Regions from separate parts of the Mesorhizobium sp. RIZ17 genome, predicted to be linked through region 2. Evidence: riboswitches for the same ligand, from Rfam matches in the RefSeq annotation. Region 2 holds a riboswitch; the other holds the start of a gene.
What was found. Region 2 has a riboswitch for cobalamin ahead of metE (5-methyltetrahydropteroyltriglutamate--homocysteine S-methyltransferase). Riboswitches for the same ligand answer to the same signal wherever they lie in the genome.

Region 1 (7,088 bases), 910 kb from region 2:
GTAGGCAGTAGGGATTAGGCAGTAGGCCGCCCGACACAGCCGTTTCTTCCTTCTACTGCCTATTCCCTATTCCCTATTCCCTGCGAGCGAAGCGAGCGCCCAATGCCCTACGACCAGAAGAAGATCGTCGAAGCGATCCGCGCCTTCGAGCGCGGCGAGATCGTCGTCGTCATGGACGATGACGGACGCGAGAACGAGGGCGACCTGATCGTCGCCGCCGTCCACTGCACGCCGGAGAAGATGGCCTTTATCGTGCGCAACACCTCCGGCATCGTCTGCACCCCGATGCTGCGCGAGGACGCCAGGCGGCTGAACTTGGCGCCGATGGTGGCGGACAATGACTCCGCCCACACCACCGCTTTCACGGTCAGCGTCGATTTCAAGCATGGCACGACAACAGGCATTTCCGCCGACGATCGCACGCTGACCGTGCGAAACCTTGCCAATGGCAATGTCGGCCCGTCGGATTTCGTGCGCCCCGGCCACATCTTCCCGCTGATCGCGCGCGAAGGCGGCGTCTTGATGCGCTCCGGCCACACCGAAGCCGCGGTCGATCTCTGCAAGCTTGCCGGCCTGCCGCCGGTCGGCGTCATCTCCGAGCTGGTGAACGACGACGGAACGGTCAAGCGCGGCCCGGAAGTGCAGGCTTTCGCGGAACAACACGGCCTGAAGCAGGTTTCGGTCGCCGACCTCATCGCCTACCGTCAGCGCAAGGAAACGCTGGTCGAACGCGTCGCCTGCTCCGACATCGACACGCCCGGCGGCAAGGCGCAGGTCTTCACCTACACGCTGCCCTGGGATTCCATGCACCATGTCGCGGTCGTCTTCGGCGATATCCGCGACGGCGAGGACGTGCCGGTGCGCCTGCATTCCGAAGATGTCGTCACTGACGTCTTCGGCACCAGCCACCGGCTCGACGGCATCATGACGGCGATGGGCGAGCGCCGGCGCGGCGTCATCGTCTATCTGCGCGAGGGGTCCGTCGGCGTCGCCCACCAGGAGCGCAATCGGCCGCAGAGCGGCGACCGCGAGGACCACGAGGAAGCCCGCCGCCGCGAGAATGAGTGGCGCGAGATCGGCCTCGGCGCCCAGATCCTCAAGGACTTGGGCATCTCCTCGATCAACCTGATCGCCTCGCGCGAGCGCCACTATGTCGGTCTCGAGGGGTTTGGCATCCACATCGCCAAGACCGAAATTTTGTAGCTCGCTGAACCCCCGCGACGTCGTCATCCACGGGCGGAGCAAGGAGCGAAGCGCCGCGCGCAGACCCGAGGATCCATGCCGTGACTTCGAAGCGCCGCGACGGTTCAGAATTCTGCTCCGCTGCGCTCTACGATCGAGGTAACGGAATGGATCCTCGGGTCTGCGCTCCGCTTCGCGTCGCTCCGCCCGTGGATGACGAAGTCATAGAGGCTACGGCCAACTTCCAACCTCTGCGATGATCAACGGATGGCTGGCCACGCTTTTGGCCGTCACTGCGCCGGGATCACCGCCTCGCCTCTGTCCACGTCGCAATCGTCCGTCGCCAACCGGCGTTGCCCGGCGAGCACGGTGGCCAGCGCGATCGCGCCTGCCGCCACCGACACCCAGAACCCGCTCTGCGGACCGAAACTGTCAACCATCCAGCCGGCGGCGAAGGAGCCGAGCGCTATGCCGATGCCGATGCCGGTGGTCACCCAGGTGACGCCTTCGGTGAGCATCGCCGGCGGCACGTGGCGTTCGATCAGGCCGAAAGCGGTGATGAAGGTCGGCGAGATCGCGACGCCGCTCACGAACACCGCGAGCGCCAGCGTCGGCACAGTGTCGGCGAAAAGCAGCGGCAGCGTGGTGAGCGCGATCACGCTGACTGCGACAGCCAGTTGCCGTTGCAGCGGCGCCTTCAGGCTGAGCGCGCCGACGACGATGCCGAGCACGAAGGATCCCAGAGCGTAGACGCCGATGACGAGGCTTGCTGCCTCAGGCTGGCCGAGCGCCTTGGTGATGGCGACGGTGGTGACTTCCGTGGTGGCGAAGGTCGCGCCGACGAAGATCAGCGCGAAGGTGATGATCTGCACTGGCCGCAGGCGGATCGCCGAACCGGTGGCCCCATGTTCCGCCGGGCGGATGGGTGGTTCGGACGAACGCTGCAGCAGGAATGCCGCCGTGCCGAGCGCGAGCAGCAACGTGCTGACCACCATGCCGGCTTCGGGAAACAGCGCCGCGCTCAAGCCCACCGACAGCGAGGCGCCTGCGACATAGACCAGTTCGTCCGCCGCCGATTCGAAGGCGAAGGCGGTGTTGAGCTCGGGACGATCGCGAAAGATCTCGGTCCAGCGTGCCCTGACCAATGCCGGGATGCTGGGCATGGCGGCGGCAAGCAGAGCGGAAAGGAACAAGGTCCAGGCCGGCCAGTGTTGGTTGGCCGCGACGATCAGTGTCGCGAAGGAAATGACCGAGACGAGCGTCATCGGCGCGGCGATCGCCGTCTGGCCGCGCCGGTCGACCAGCCGCGACACCTGCGGCGACAGGAAGGCGTTGACCAGCGCGTAGGTGGCCGAGACGGCGCCGGCCAGCCAGTATTCGCCATGCGTCTGCGACAGCATCGCCACGATGCCGATCGGCGCCATGGCGATCGGCAGCCGCGCGATGAAGGCGGCCGCGGCGAAGCCTTTCGTGCCGGGAGCCCGAAAGATGTCCGAATAAGGGTTTCGCATGGTCTTGCTCCTCGACAACATAACATATCGCAACTACATACGCTGCGTATGAAAGTCAGATAGTTCATACGCAGCGTATGTCAATTGGCATACGGAACGTATGTAAATAGAGCCAGAGCCATGCACAGACCGCGCAAGGAGATGATCGCCGAGACGCGCGCCAAGCTGATCGCGGCCGCTCGCCATGCTTTCGGCACGGTCGGCTATGCCGAGTCCTCGATGGACGATTTCACTGCGTCTGCCGGGCTGACCCGCGGCGCGCTCTACCATCATTTCGGCGACAAGAAGGGGCTGCTGCAGGCGGTGATCGCCGAGATCGACGGCGAAATGGCCGTGCGGGTGAACGAGGTGGCGTCGAAAGCGCCGACCCGCTGGCAGCATTTCGTCGACGAATGCACCACCTATATCGAGATGGCGCTGGAGCCGGAAATCCAGCGCATCATGTTCCGCGACGGCCCGGCGGTGCTCGGCGACCCGGCGCAATGGCCCAATGCCAGTGCCTGCATCGCCTCGATGACCAACCATCTGACGAAGCTGCAGGACGATGGCGTGGTCGTTCCGGAGCTTGATCCCGAGACGACCGCACTGCTGATCAACGGCGCCAGCAGCCAGGCCGCGCAGCGTATCGCCAATTCCGGTGACCCCGAAGCGACGTCGAAGAAGGCGATCGCGGCGTTCAAGCAACTGCTCGAAGGCTTGCGCAGAAAAACTTGACGGCACGTTTGGCTGACCAAGCCGCCGGGTTGTGCACTGGTTTCAAGCCCTCGCAACCCTGCCGTGATTGACAATCGATCGGGTGAGCGCATCCTCCCCAGCCATTCTCTTACAGCGCCGCGCGTTCTTTGAACGCGCAAAGGACGCTGTAAAACTTGATTTGGCGCATGATCCTTTTCCGAAAATCGATTCCGATTTTCGGGGTCATGCGCGGGTGGGAGAGTCGGGGCATGTGGGACTTCAGCATCGCCAGGTCGGTGTCCATCATGATGCGGACATGGCCGTTCATCGTCTTTCGCATGATCGTCTATTTCGGCATCACGGTCGCCTACATCATGGCGACCGGAACCGGCGCCAGCGTCGGCTACGGCGTCGGCCACATCTCGACCGACCCGGACGGACCGACGTCTTTCGCGCTCTGGGGCGGCGTGGTCGGCTTCGGCATCGTCTCGATCGCCGTCTACTGGATCCGCGAATACATTCTCTATGTGCTCAAGGCCGGTCATATCGCCGTCATGGTGCATCTGATCGACGGTCATGACGTTCCCGACGGCCAAGGGCAGATCGCCTATGCGAAGGAAGTGGTCACCCAGCGTTTCGCCGAGGCCAACATCCTTTTCGTCGTTGACCAGTTGGTCAAGGGCGCGATCCGCGCCATCACCGGCCTGATCGGCGGCATCGCCGCCTTCCTGCCCATTCCGGGCCTGAGCGGCCTCGTCAGCTTCATCAACACGGTGATCCGCATCTCGCTGACCTATGTCGACGAGATCATCCTCGGCTACAACATCCGCATCAATTCGAATTCGCCCTTCGAGACGGCGCGGCAAGGCGTCGTGCTTTACGCTCAGAACGGCAAGCACATGGTCAAGAACGCCGTCTGGCTAGCGGTGATCATGTGGGGCGTGTCCTTCGTCATCTTCCTGTTGATGCTGGCGCCCGCCGCCGCGATCCTCTGGGTCATGCCGGGACAGTTGGCCGGCTGGGCCTTCGTGCTGGCGATCGTGTTTGCCTGGGCCTTCAAGGCGGCCTTCATCGAGCCCTTCGCCATCGCCTCGCTGATGCAGGTCTATTTCGAAGCCATCGAAGGCCAGACGCCCAATCCCGAATGGGACCGCCGGCTCGCCGAGGCCTCGTCCAAGTTCAGGGAACTGCGCGACAAGGCGCTGGGCTCCTTCGGCGGCTCGCGCTGGGATACGCCTCGGGCCGCTTGATCACGGCTTCGGCGGGCTCCCAAGCCTCGCAATCGCCGATTTGAGCGGCGCTTCGCCGGCGCCGCGAAACGTCTCGCTCATCACCAGCTCCGGCAGCGGCAGGCGCTTGCCCCAGCCATGCGCCTCGAGGTCCGGTTTCGGCGCGAATTGCGACACGCGGCCGACGCACAGATAGGCGATCGGCGTGACATGCTCCGGGATCGACAAGAGCTGCTTCAGCGCCTCGGTCTCGATGATGCTGACCCAGCCGACGCCGACACCTTCCGCCCGCGCCGCCAGCCAGAAATTCTGCACCGCGCAGACGGTGCTGTAGAGATCCATCTCGGGGTTGTGCCAGCGCCCGAGCGGAGAGTCTTTCGAGCGCTGCCGGTCGCAGGTGATGCACAGGTTGAGCGCGCTTTCGCAGATGCCTTCGAGCTTCAGCTTGCGGTAGAGCGCCTGCCGTTCCGCCTCGATCGCCGGCAGTTCCTGTTCGCGCGCGGCGAGGAACAGATCGCGCACCTGCCGCCGCCTTGCCGCGTCGCGGATGACGATGAAGTTCCACGGCTGCATGTAGCCCACCGACGGCGCGTGATGGGCCGCGGTGATCAGCCGCGCCAGCACGCTGTCATCGAGATCGTCGGAGACAAAATGGCTGCGCACGTCACGCCTGGTGAACATCGCCCTGTAGACCGCGTCGCGCGCCAATTGGTCAAAGTCGTCGCCGCTCGTGGCGATCGCTGCTGCCGTCATCGCTTTTCCCCTTGCGATAAGCAGTCTCCCGCCTGACCAAGCGGAAAACCATGTCTGCCAGGCCGGTCTTCTGGCTCGGGATCGTCCCGCACCGGCGCCTTCCCGTCATCGACAGTGGCTCTTGCCGGCGCGGTCCCCCTCACAGCGTTGGGCACGCCACGGAGTTCAACCGTGTTCCCGATTCTCCCGCGTCGCGGGCACCAGGCAGCGACGAGACCTTACCGCGAAGCTTGCGCTGCGCCAATGGTGCCAGCGACACGGGTTGGCGCAATTTTCCCCAGCCATTCGGCTTTCAAACATGGTCATCCGTGCCGCCGGTGCCTAGATTAGGCGCCATGGCCACCCGTCTCTACACGCACCCGATCTTCCTGGAACATCTTACGCCGCCCGGACATCCCGAGCGGCCCGACCGCCTGCGCGCCATCGAGCGTGTGCTCGACGACGAGGCTTTTTCGGCGCTCGACCGCGTCAAGGCGCCCGAAGGCGACGAGAAAACCATCCTCTATGCGCACCCCGAGGATTTCGTCGAGCGCGTGCGCGCGGCGATCCCTGAGAACGGCATCGTCTCGATCGACGCCGATACCAGCGCCAGCCCGAAAAGCTGGCAGGCCGCGGTGACGGCCATCGGGGGCGCCAACGCCGCGGTCGACGACGTCTTCGAAGGCCGCGCCGCCAATGTCTTCGTCGCCGCGCGTCCGCCGGGCCACCATGCTGAAAAGACCACCGCGATGGGCTTTTGCCTGTTCAACACGGCCGCGATCGCTGCCCGCTACGCGCAGAAGAAGCACCAGGCCGAGCGCGTCGCCATCGTCGACTGGGACGTCCACCACGGCAACGGCACCCAGGACATTTTTTGGGACGACCCGTCGGTGCTCTATTGCTCGACGCACCAGATGCCGCTTTATCCCGGCACCGGCGCGAAGAGCGAGACCGGCGCCGGCAACATCGTCAACGCGCCGCTCGCGCCGCAGACCGGCAGCGACCTGTTCCGCGATGCCTTCCTGTCACGCGTGCTGCCCTCCATCGATGCGTTCGCGCCGGACCTCATCATCATCTCCGCCGGCTTCGACGCGCACCACCGCGATCCGCTGGCCGAGATCAACCTGACCGAGGACGATTTCGACTGGGCGACCGGCCAGCTGATGGAGCGCGCCGGGCGCCACAGCTCCAACAGGCTCGTCAGCCTGCTGGAAGGCGGCTACGATCTGCAGGGACTGGCATTTTCAGTCGCCGCCCATGTCGGGCGGCTGATGAAGGGATAGGGTATGGCAGTGGAAGGCAATGAGGACGTCAAGGCGATGAGCTTCGAGCAGGCGCTCGACGCGCTGGAGAAGATCGTCGACGATCTGGAGCGCGGAGACGTCCCGCTCGACCAGTCGATCAGGATCTACGAGCGCGGCGAGGCGCTGAAGGCGCACTGCGACCGGCTGCTGAAGGCCGCCGAGGACAAGGTCGAGAAGATCAGGCTGTCGCGCGACGGCAAGCCGGTAGGAACGGAGCCGCTGGACGCGGACTGAGGTGTATTGATATTCAGGTGAGGCCGGCCTGCAAATGGCAACTCCCTGCGCTTCCGATGCTCACGTACTTCAAGTACGCTCCGCTCCGGCTCTCGGAAGCCACCATTTTCGGCTCGGCCTGACCTGAATCTCAACACACCTCGGTGCATGATCTCAGACCGGGCAGGGGCAGAGCAAGCAGGTAAGGAGTTCAAGCCATGTGCCGCAACATCAAGACCCTG
Region 2 (7,088 bases):
GACGCCGCTCATGAATCTCGGCCATCTGCGCGTCGCGATTGGGCGCGGTCCGATCACGCCAGGAGCAAGCCAACCCCGCACTTTCCGCGATGGCTTTCCTGGTCCGGCGCCGGATCTTCACCATCAAAACACAAGGGGTCCGCCAGCCAGCTGCGGCCGCTCGGCTTCGCCGTCGCGGTGATGGTGATTGCAGCCAGAGGCAGACGGAGCCATCGAGCGGGAATTGGCCCGCTGCAGATGGCAGAGCGTCGATGCCGCCTCAATAGTCTCCAGAAGTGCCGTTTGAACCTTCCCCAGCTTAGCCCTGTATCCGGTTTCCCGGAACACGCTCCGCAGACCGGCGCCGCGTGATCGCCGATGCCTCTCCCGATGGTCGGGAACGGGGTTTCGGCGATCAAGGTCGGGGAGACGATAGTGATACTGGATTATCCCAATACGGAATAATCCGAAACTGGCTGGCGGTGAGCCGCCTCGTTTCTGGCCGGCTCATTTGAGGCCAAGCCTCCTTCGATCGCCAGCCAACGGCGGCGTCTGGAAAGCTGACTTCGACGCGTCGTAACAAGGGCCGCGGCCAGGCCAAGCTTGCCGAGGCGCTTCGTCACCGGCAGCGCGATTGCCTTGGGCGCGCCGGATAGACTCCCCCAAGGATGCCCGGTGTGTGGCGTTGCCGCTCACCGCCGGCGAGTGGCACCGAGCCCTACGCCGTCTGCGCTTTTTCCCGAATTGCGCGTGCCGCAGCCACCATGTTCACCAGGGCAGGGCGGACCTCCTCCCACCTGCGCGTTTTGAGACCGCAGTCGGGATTCACCCACAGTTGGCCATCCGACAATCGCTCGCGCGCAAGCATGATGAGGTTGGAAATTTCGCCCACTTCCGGGACCCGCGGCGAGTGAATGTCATAGACGCCGGGACCGATCTCGTTCGGATACTTGAAGGTTCGCAGCGTATCGAGCAGTTCCATCTGCGAGCGCGAGGTTTCAATGGAGATCACATCGGCATCCATTGCAGCAATCGCGTCCACGATGTCGCCGAACTCGGAGTAGCACATATGGGTGTGAATCTGGGTCGCATCGCCAACCGCCGTTGAAGCCAGCCGGAAGCATTCGACGGCCCAGTCGAGATAGGTTTCCCAGTCGGCCTCACGAAGCGGCAAGCCCTCGCGCAGTGCGGCTTCGTCGATCTGGATCATCCTGGCGCCGGCCTTTTCGAGGTCGCTCACTTCATCGCGAATGGCGAGCGCGACCTGGCGGCAGACGGCTGAGCGCGGAAGGTCGTCCCGGACGAAGGACCAGTTGAGGATCGTCACCGGGCCGGTAAGCATGCCCTTCACCGGCTTCGGCGTCAGCGACTGGGCGTATCGCCACCAGTGTAGTGTCATCGGATTTTGTCGCGACACATCGCCAATGATGATCGGGGGTCGCACAAAGCGCGAGCCATAGCTCTGCACCCACCCGTGTTGCGTGAAGACGAAGCCGCAGAGCTGCTCGGCGAAATACTGCACCATATCGTTGCGCTCGAATTCGCCGTGGACCAGCACGTCGAGTCCGATCTCTTCTTGCCAGCGAACGGCGGCTTCAATCTCTTTCTTCAGGAACGCCTCGTAGTCGACGTAACTCAGCTCGCCCTTGGCATGAGCTGCCCGCGCCTTGCGAACCTCGGCTGTTTGCGGGAAGGAGCCGATCGTCGTGGTGGGGAAGAAAGGCAAACCAAACGTGTCGGCCTGAAGCTTGGAGCGCACGTCGAATGCGCTCTTCCGGCGCGACATGGCGACCTTGATGCTGGCGACCCGGCCTTCGACGAGCGGATCATGCACCTTCGCGGATGTCGCGCGAGCGGCGGCAGCCTCAGCCGACGCCTCTAGTTCGGCGGCGACCGCGTCCCGGCCTTCAGCCAGGGCACGGGCGAGCACGACCAGCTCGTCGGTTTTTTGCGCCGCGAAGGCGAGCCACGATTTCACGTCCGCATCGAGTGCCGTCTCCATGTCCAGGTCGATCGGCACATGCAGCATCGAGCAGGACGGGGCGATCTCCACGCGGTCCAGCGGCCAGCCGGCGACGATCGGCTTGATGCGGTCAAGTATGGCAGGCAGGTTCGCGCGCCAGACGTTGCGGCCGTCGATCAGCCCGAGCGAGAGCACAAGTTCCTTCTGCGCGAGCCGGCCGACGGTCTCCAACTGCTCTGGAGCGCGCACGAGATCGACGTGCAGTCCCGCCACGGGCAGAGAAATTGCGGTCTCGAGATTGTCTCCCAGCGATCCGAAATAGGTAGCGACCATGATCTTCAACTCCGGTGCTGCTTTTGACAGCCGGCAGTAGGCGAATTGGAGCGCATCCCGTTCGTTGGGAACCAGATCGACCACGAGCGCCGGCTCATCGATCTGCACCCAATCGGCTCCCGCGAGCTTCAGCCTCCGCAGGAGCTCCTCGTAGACGGGCAGCAGCCGTGGCAGGAGCGCGATAGGGTTGAAACCTTCCTCAGGTGACTTCGCCAACTTGAGAAACGTAACCGGTCCAAGCAGGACCGGGCGCGTGTGGATGCCGAGCACCTTGGCCTCGAGGAAATGATCGACCGGTTTCGCCGACGAGAGGGCAAAGCTCTGATCGTCCGTGAGTTCCGGCACAATGTAGTGATAGTTGGTGTCGAACCATTTGGTCATTTCCATCGCGGCAAGGCCATGCCCGTTGGCCGCATGCTCGTTACCGGCATGTCCACAATCCGCGGCCTGATCTTGGTTGCCGCGCGCCATTGCGAAATAGGTATCGAGTGGGACCTCGCCGTCAGTCCAGGTGTATCGTGCCGGCACGGCGCCGACCATGGCGACGGTGTCGAGCACATGGTCATAAAGCGAGAAATCGTTGGAGGGGATTTTCGACACGCCGCGATCGTGCTGCTCCCTCCAACTGGCGGCGCGTAGCGCCTTCGCCGTCGCGAGCAGGTCGGCAGCGGGAGATTTTCCGGACCAGTAGCTTTCAAGCGCGAATTTGAGTTCCCGCCGTCGACCGATACGCGGCACGCCGAGCGTTGCCACTGGAATGTGTTGAGAGACAGTCATGCCATACCCCGATGGTTGGGGCGTGGGGACAAGGAACGCGCGAGCAGGCGGCACGAAGCCAGGCTACCGCGGCCACCGAGACACCCCGCCCGTGGACGTTGTTCGTCGTGGCAGGTCTCCTGGCTCGCGGGTCAAAGCCTCTGCCCGTCTTCCCGAGGCCGTTCGCCTCAGTGACACCAATGGGCTTGGCTCGCCGCTAACAGTTGCGGGGGCAGCGCCGGCATCGCACCGGCTTCCCTCTTAGCTCCGCTACAGCAGTGCCGCGCGGAGAACCACGACATGCGCACAATCACAGCAGCTTCGCTCCTTGTCAATACATATAACGAGATGTTTATGTGATGATGCGAATAATGCCCTTGCGCTGATCGGTCTCTTTCGCCCAAAGCCGCTTACGATGCCGCCTCTTATCAGTGCAGGCTCGGAGAGATCCTTGTCCCCATCGGCGACGCCGGATCAGATCGAGGTCGCCGGGCTCAAAGGGCGTAAAGTCGGGCCAGGTCGTCACGGTCAGCCGGGAATCCCGGTACTTGTTCCCGCTCGGCTTCGCTCAGCGTGCTTGCGCACTCGCCCATCAGCACGCTGATAACCATGTCCGGAAGCGGAAAGGAGAGGTGGCGCCTCAGGTCGGCGGACTGGGGTGGGCCGCCAGCGTCTCGAACAACTGCGCGGCGATCGCCTCGACCTGCTGCGCGAGCAGCTTCACCCTGCGATTGCTGAAGGCCGGCGCCACGATCGTGCGTAACCGGGCATGCTCGCCCCCCTCGTGCGAGACCAGCCACCCCGGCGAACCGAGAATCACCGAATCCGGGGTGAATGCCGCACTCTCTAAGCGACGGAAGGGCGGAAGCTGACCGGCAGGCGCTGCGGGAAGCGAATGACGTAAGACGGCATGTAGACGACGTCCTCCGCAGCGATGGTCAGCGCCAGATCCTCCAGCCGCCCGAACAGCGCGGGGAAGGCGCAGCGCAATTCCAGGCGCGCCAGCGCAGCGCCCAGGCAGGAATGCGGCCCCTCGCCGAATGACAAATGCGGGTTGTGCCGCCGGGTGACATCGAACCTGTTGGCGCCGGGACCGAAGGCCTTTTCGTCCCGGTTCGCCGCATGGAACGCCATCAGGACGGCATCGCCGCGGCGGACCAGGCATCCGTCGATCTCCACGTCCTGGGTGGCATAGCGGAACGGCAGATTGGCCGCTGAGCTGCCCCAGCGCAGGATCTCCTCGATCGCCTGTGACCACGGAACTTGGCCGCTGCGCACCAAGTGCAGTTGCTGCGGATGCGTCAGCAATGCCAGCACGCCATTGCCGATGACGCCGGCGGTGGTCACGAAGCCCGCAGAGAGCACCATGAACAGCATGTCGATGAGCTCGGTGTCGGAAACGAGCTCGCCTTTGTCACGCGCGACGATCAGGGCCGAAGCCAGATCATCGCCGAGCTGGCCCCGCTTGAGCGCGATCAGGCGACGGAAGAACTCCGGGATGCGCTGCCGCGTCTGTCGCACCTCTTCGCCTGTGGCGGAGGTGTTGGCCAGGCTGTAGGTGAGCGCGACGATCTCTTCGCGCTGTTCGTCCGGCAAACCGAACAGTTCGGCGATCACGTTGGTGGGCAGCGGAGCGGCGAACTCGCTCATCAGATCGGCACTGCCGCCGTGCTGCGCCATCTCGGCCAGGAGTCGATCGACGCATTGTTCGACCCGTGGCGCCAGCAAGGCGATACGACTGGGCGCGAAGCTGCTGGACAGCAGGCCGCGCAAGCGCCGGTGATCGGCGCCGTGCGCCGTGGTCATGTTGTCCACTTTGCATATCCCGATCAGCGGATGATCCTCGGGAATCTCGCCGTCCTGCAGCGCCCGCCACTGTCGCCAGTCCTTGTTGAAACGCTGGTCGGAAAGCATCTGCCTGAGCGTCTGGTGACGGGCTGCCGCCCAGGTCACCACATCGCCTGGCAGCGACACTCGCGCCATCCCCCCCTGCCGCAGAATCGCAGAAGAAAGACGATCAAGTTGCGTGGGAGCGGCCGGCACACCGATCACGTCGCAATGATCGTTTTCTACGCGCATGCCAACAACTCCTTTAAGAACCATCGCGGGTCCACTTCTCGGCACGGAAGATCCGCGCGCGGACTTCGAAAAGTGCCCCGTGCTTCGTCCTCAGAAGCGGTAGGTGAGACCTGCGCCTATCAACCAGGGATCGAGCTTGGCCTTGCCCGTGAGCTTGGCGCCGGCGACAGTGACGTCGAAGTCGGGCTTGAGGAAAAGCTTCTTCACGTCGAAGTTGACGCCCCAGTGCTGGTCCACCATGTAGTCGAATCCGACCTGCAGCGCGGCGCCGAATGTGTTCTTGACCTTGAGATCATCGGCGCTGCCGACTTGCTGATGATAGAAGATCGTATAGTTCACGCCGGCGCCGATATAGGGCTCGAAGGCGCCGAAATCGGTAAAATGATACTGCAATGTGAGCGTGGGCGGCAGCAGCCAAACCTTGCCGACCTTGCCAAGCCCGCCGATCGCACCTTGGCCATCGATGTTGGCATAGGTGGTGCCGAGTATGAGTTCGGCGGCGATGTTGTCCGTGAAGAAGTATGAAATATCGAGTTCCGGCGTCACGGTGTCCGAATACGAAAGACCGGAGCCGGGCACCGCATTGACATAGCCCGAATCCTCGGTGATCACCCCCAACGCACGCAGGCGGATCTGCCAGGGGCTTGGCGCTTCCGCGACGCAGGCTTCTGCCTGCGGGACGCTCGCGGCTTGCCCAACATCTGCCGCGCCGGCCTGTCCCGCAACGATGAGGACGACAGCCGCTGTCATTGCCCGCGCCACGCCAATTCGCGCTCTCGCCATACTTTTCTCTCCTTGATCTTCAGAAGCGACGCACTGCGCCTTGATTGAATCCTGCTCGCATCAATCGAGATTGACGGAGCGCTCATGCGGGATAGCCCCCGCATGTGTCGTGCCAAATGAGAAAATCGTTGCAGAACAATGCGGTCACTCCGATAGCGCTGTGTCTCATGTCCGACTTCGTCGAAGATCCGACAATGAGTGCAGCCGTAGCCGCCCCTGGTAGCCGTTCGTCAACATCGGCCGGCAGTTCGTTGGCATGCTCGTACTCGGCTTCGAGTTTTGGCGTATTCTGCGTTCAGCGCTTTGATCGGCGCCTGCTGCTTCGCCGTCAGGCCGGGGAACGTTCCAGCCAGTTGGCGCAGTTCGTGGGCATGTCCGTAAGGCGTCTCGACCGCGACCGATATGGGCGGGAAATCCTTTGGCAGCATGCGCCAGCCGCCATCTGATCGGGCCATGTAGCGGATCGCGTTCAAGACCTCGCGCAGGTCCGTCACCACGCGCCGCCCGGTCTTGGCCGCGCCCGGCAGGAACGGTTTATCCGCGACCATTCCTCATGCGTCAGATCGGAGGGGATAGCGCTTGGTCTTCTTCTTGATATCGGCCACACGGCCACGCGTCGCTCGGGTCCACATCCCAAGCTTGAAACACGATTAATCCCGCCAATCCGCTGCCCGGCCTGCAGCAGGCCCCTCTTCGGGCGGCAATTAATCCTGCTTCGGTTTGAAATTCGCTACGAGAGCACGATATCGTTGTGACGACCGACCTGGATTGATCATCAAGTGGCCGATACCGCCGTAGAATGCGACGAAAAGGCGCGTGGCCGTTCTGAACCCCCGGGGCGGCCGCCGCGCAATCGTGCGGTGATGAAGCACTCCGATGTCCTTGGCGGGCTCGATTACCTGGCGGCGGACTATCACCGGCAGGATTTCTCCAAGCATGTCCACAACGAGTATCTGATCGGGCTGATCGAGCGAGGCGTCCATGATGTTTGGTGCCGAGGTGAGGTTTGGCACGCCGGTAGCGGCACCGTCGCGACCTTCGCGCCCGGGGAACCGCATTTCGGGGGTGCTGGTGACGATCTTGGCTGGAGCCAGAAGATCTTTTACATGCCCGAAGTCCTTATCCGGCAAGTCCTTGAGGACAGCGGCCAAAACGAACCCGGAACGATCGACTTCAAAAGCCCGTTCCAGGAGAA

Region 1: linked by a shared signal. The riboswitch ahead of bluB (5,6-dimethylbenzimidazole synthase) and the one ahead of metE (5-methyltetrahydropteroyltriglutamate--homocysteine S-methyltransferase) in region 2 are both predicted to bind cobalamin.

Annotation. Positions count from the first base shown of each region.
Region 1 covers NZ_CP147861.1:4,149,102-4,156,189, forward strand. Annotated here, with positions in the region: gene aroC (chorismate synthase) at 1-18, shown strand, start outside; gene ribB (3,4-dihydroxy-2-butanone-4-phosphate synthase) at 103-1,203, shown strand; gene WDX12_RS19780 (MFS transporter) at 1,473-2,693, opposite strand; gene WDX12_RS19785 (TetR/AcrR family transcriptional regulator) at 2,814-3,407, shown strand; gene WDX12_RS19790 (hypothetical protein) at 3,638-4,618, shown strand; gene bluB (5,6-dimethylbenzimidazole synthase) at 4,619-5,350, opposite strand; cobalamin riboswitch at 5,394-5,570, opposite strand; gene WDX12_RS19800 (histone deacetylase family protein) at 5,686-6,612, shown strand; gene WDX12_RS19805 (exodeoxyribonuclease VII small subunit) at 6,616-6,867, shown strand; gene WDX12_RS19810 (DUF2277 domain-containing protein) at 7,065-7,088, shown strand, end outside.
Region 2 covers NZ_CP147861.1:3,241,779-3,248,866, forward strand. Annotated here, with positions in the region: gene metE (5-methyltetrahydropteroyltriglutamate--homocysteine S-methyltransferase) at 698-3,028, opposite strand; cobalamin riboswitch at 3,145-3,344, opposite strand; partial or broken gene WDX12_RS15530 (cytochrome P450) at 3,619-3,911, opposite strand; gene WDX12_RS15535 (cytochrome P450 family protein) at 3,878-5,110, opposite strand; gene WDX12_RS15540 (OmpW/AlkL family protein) at 5,201-5,893, opposite strand; gene WDX12_RS15545 (transposase) at 6,124-6,441, opposite strand; gene WDX12_RS15550 (AraC family ligand binding domain-containing protein) at 6,673-7,088, shown strand, end outside.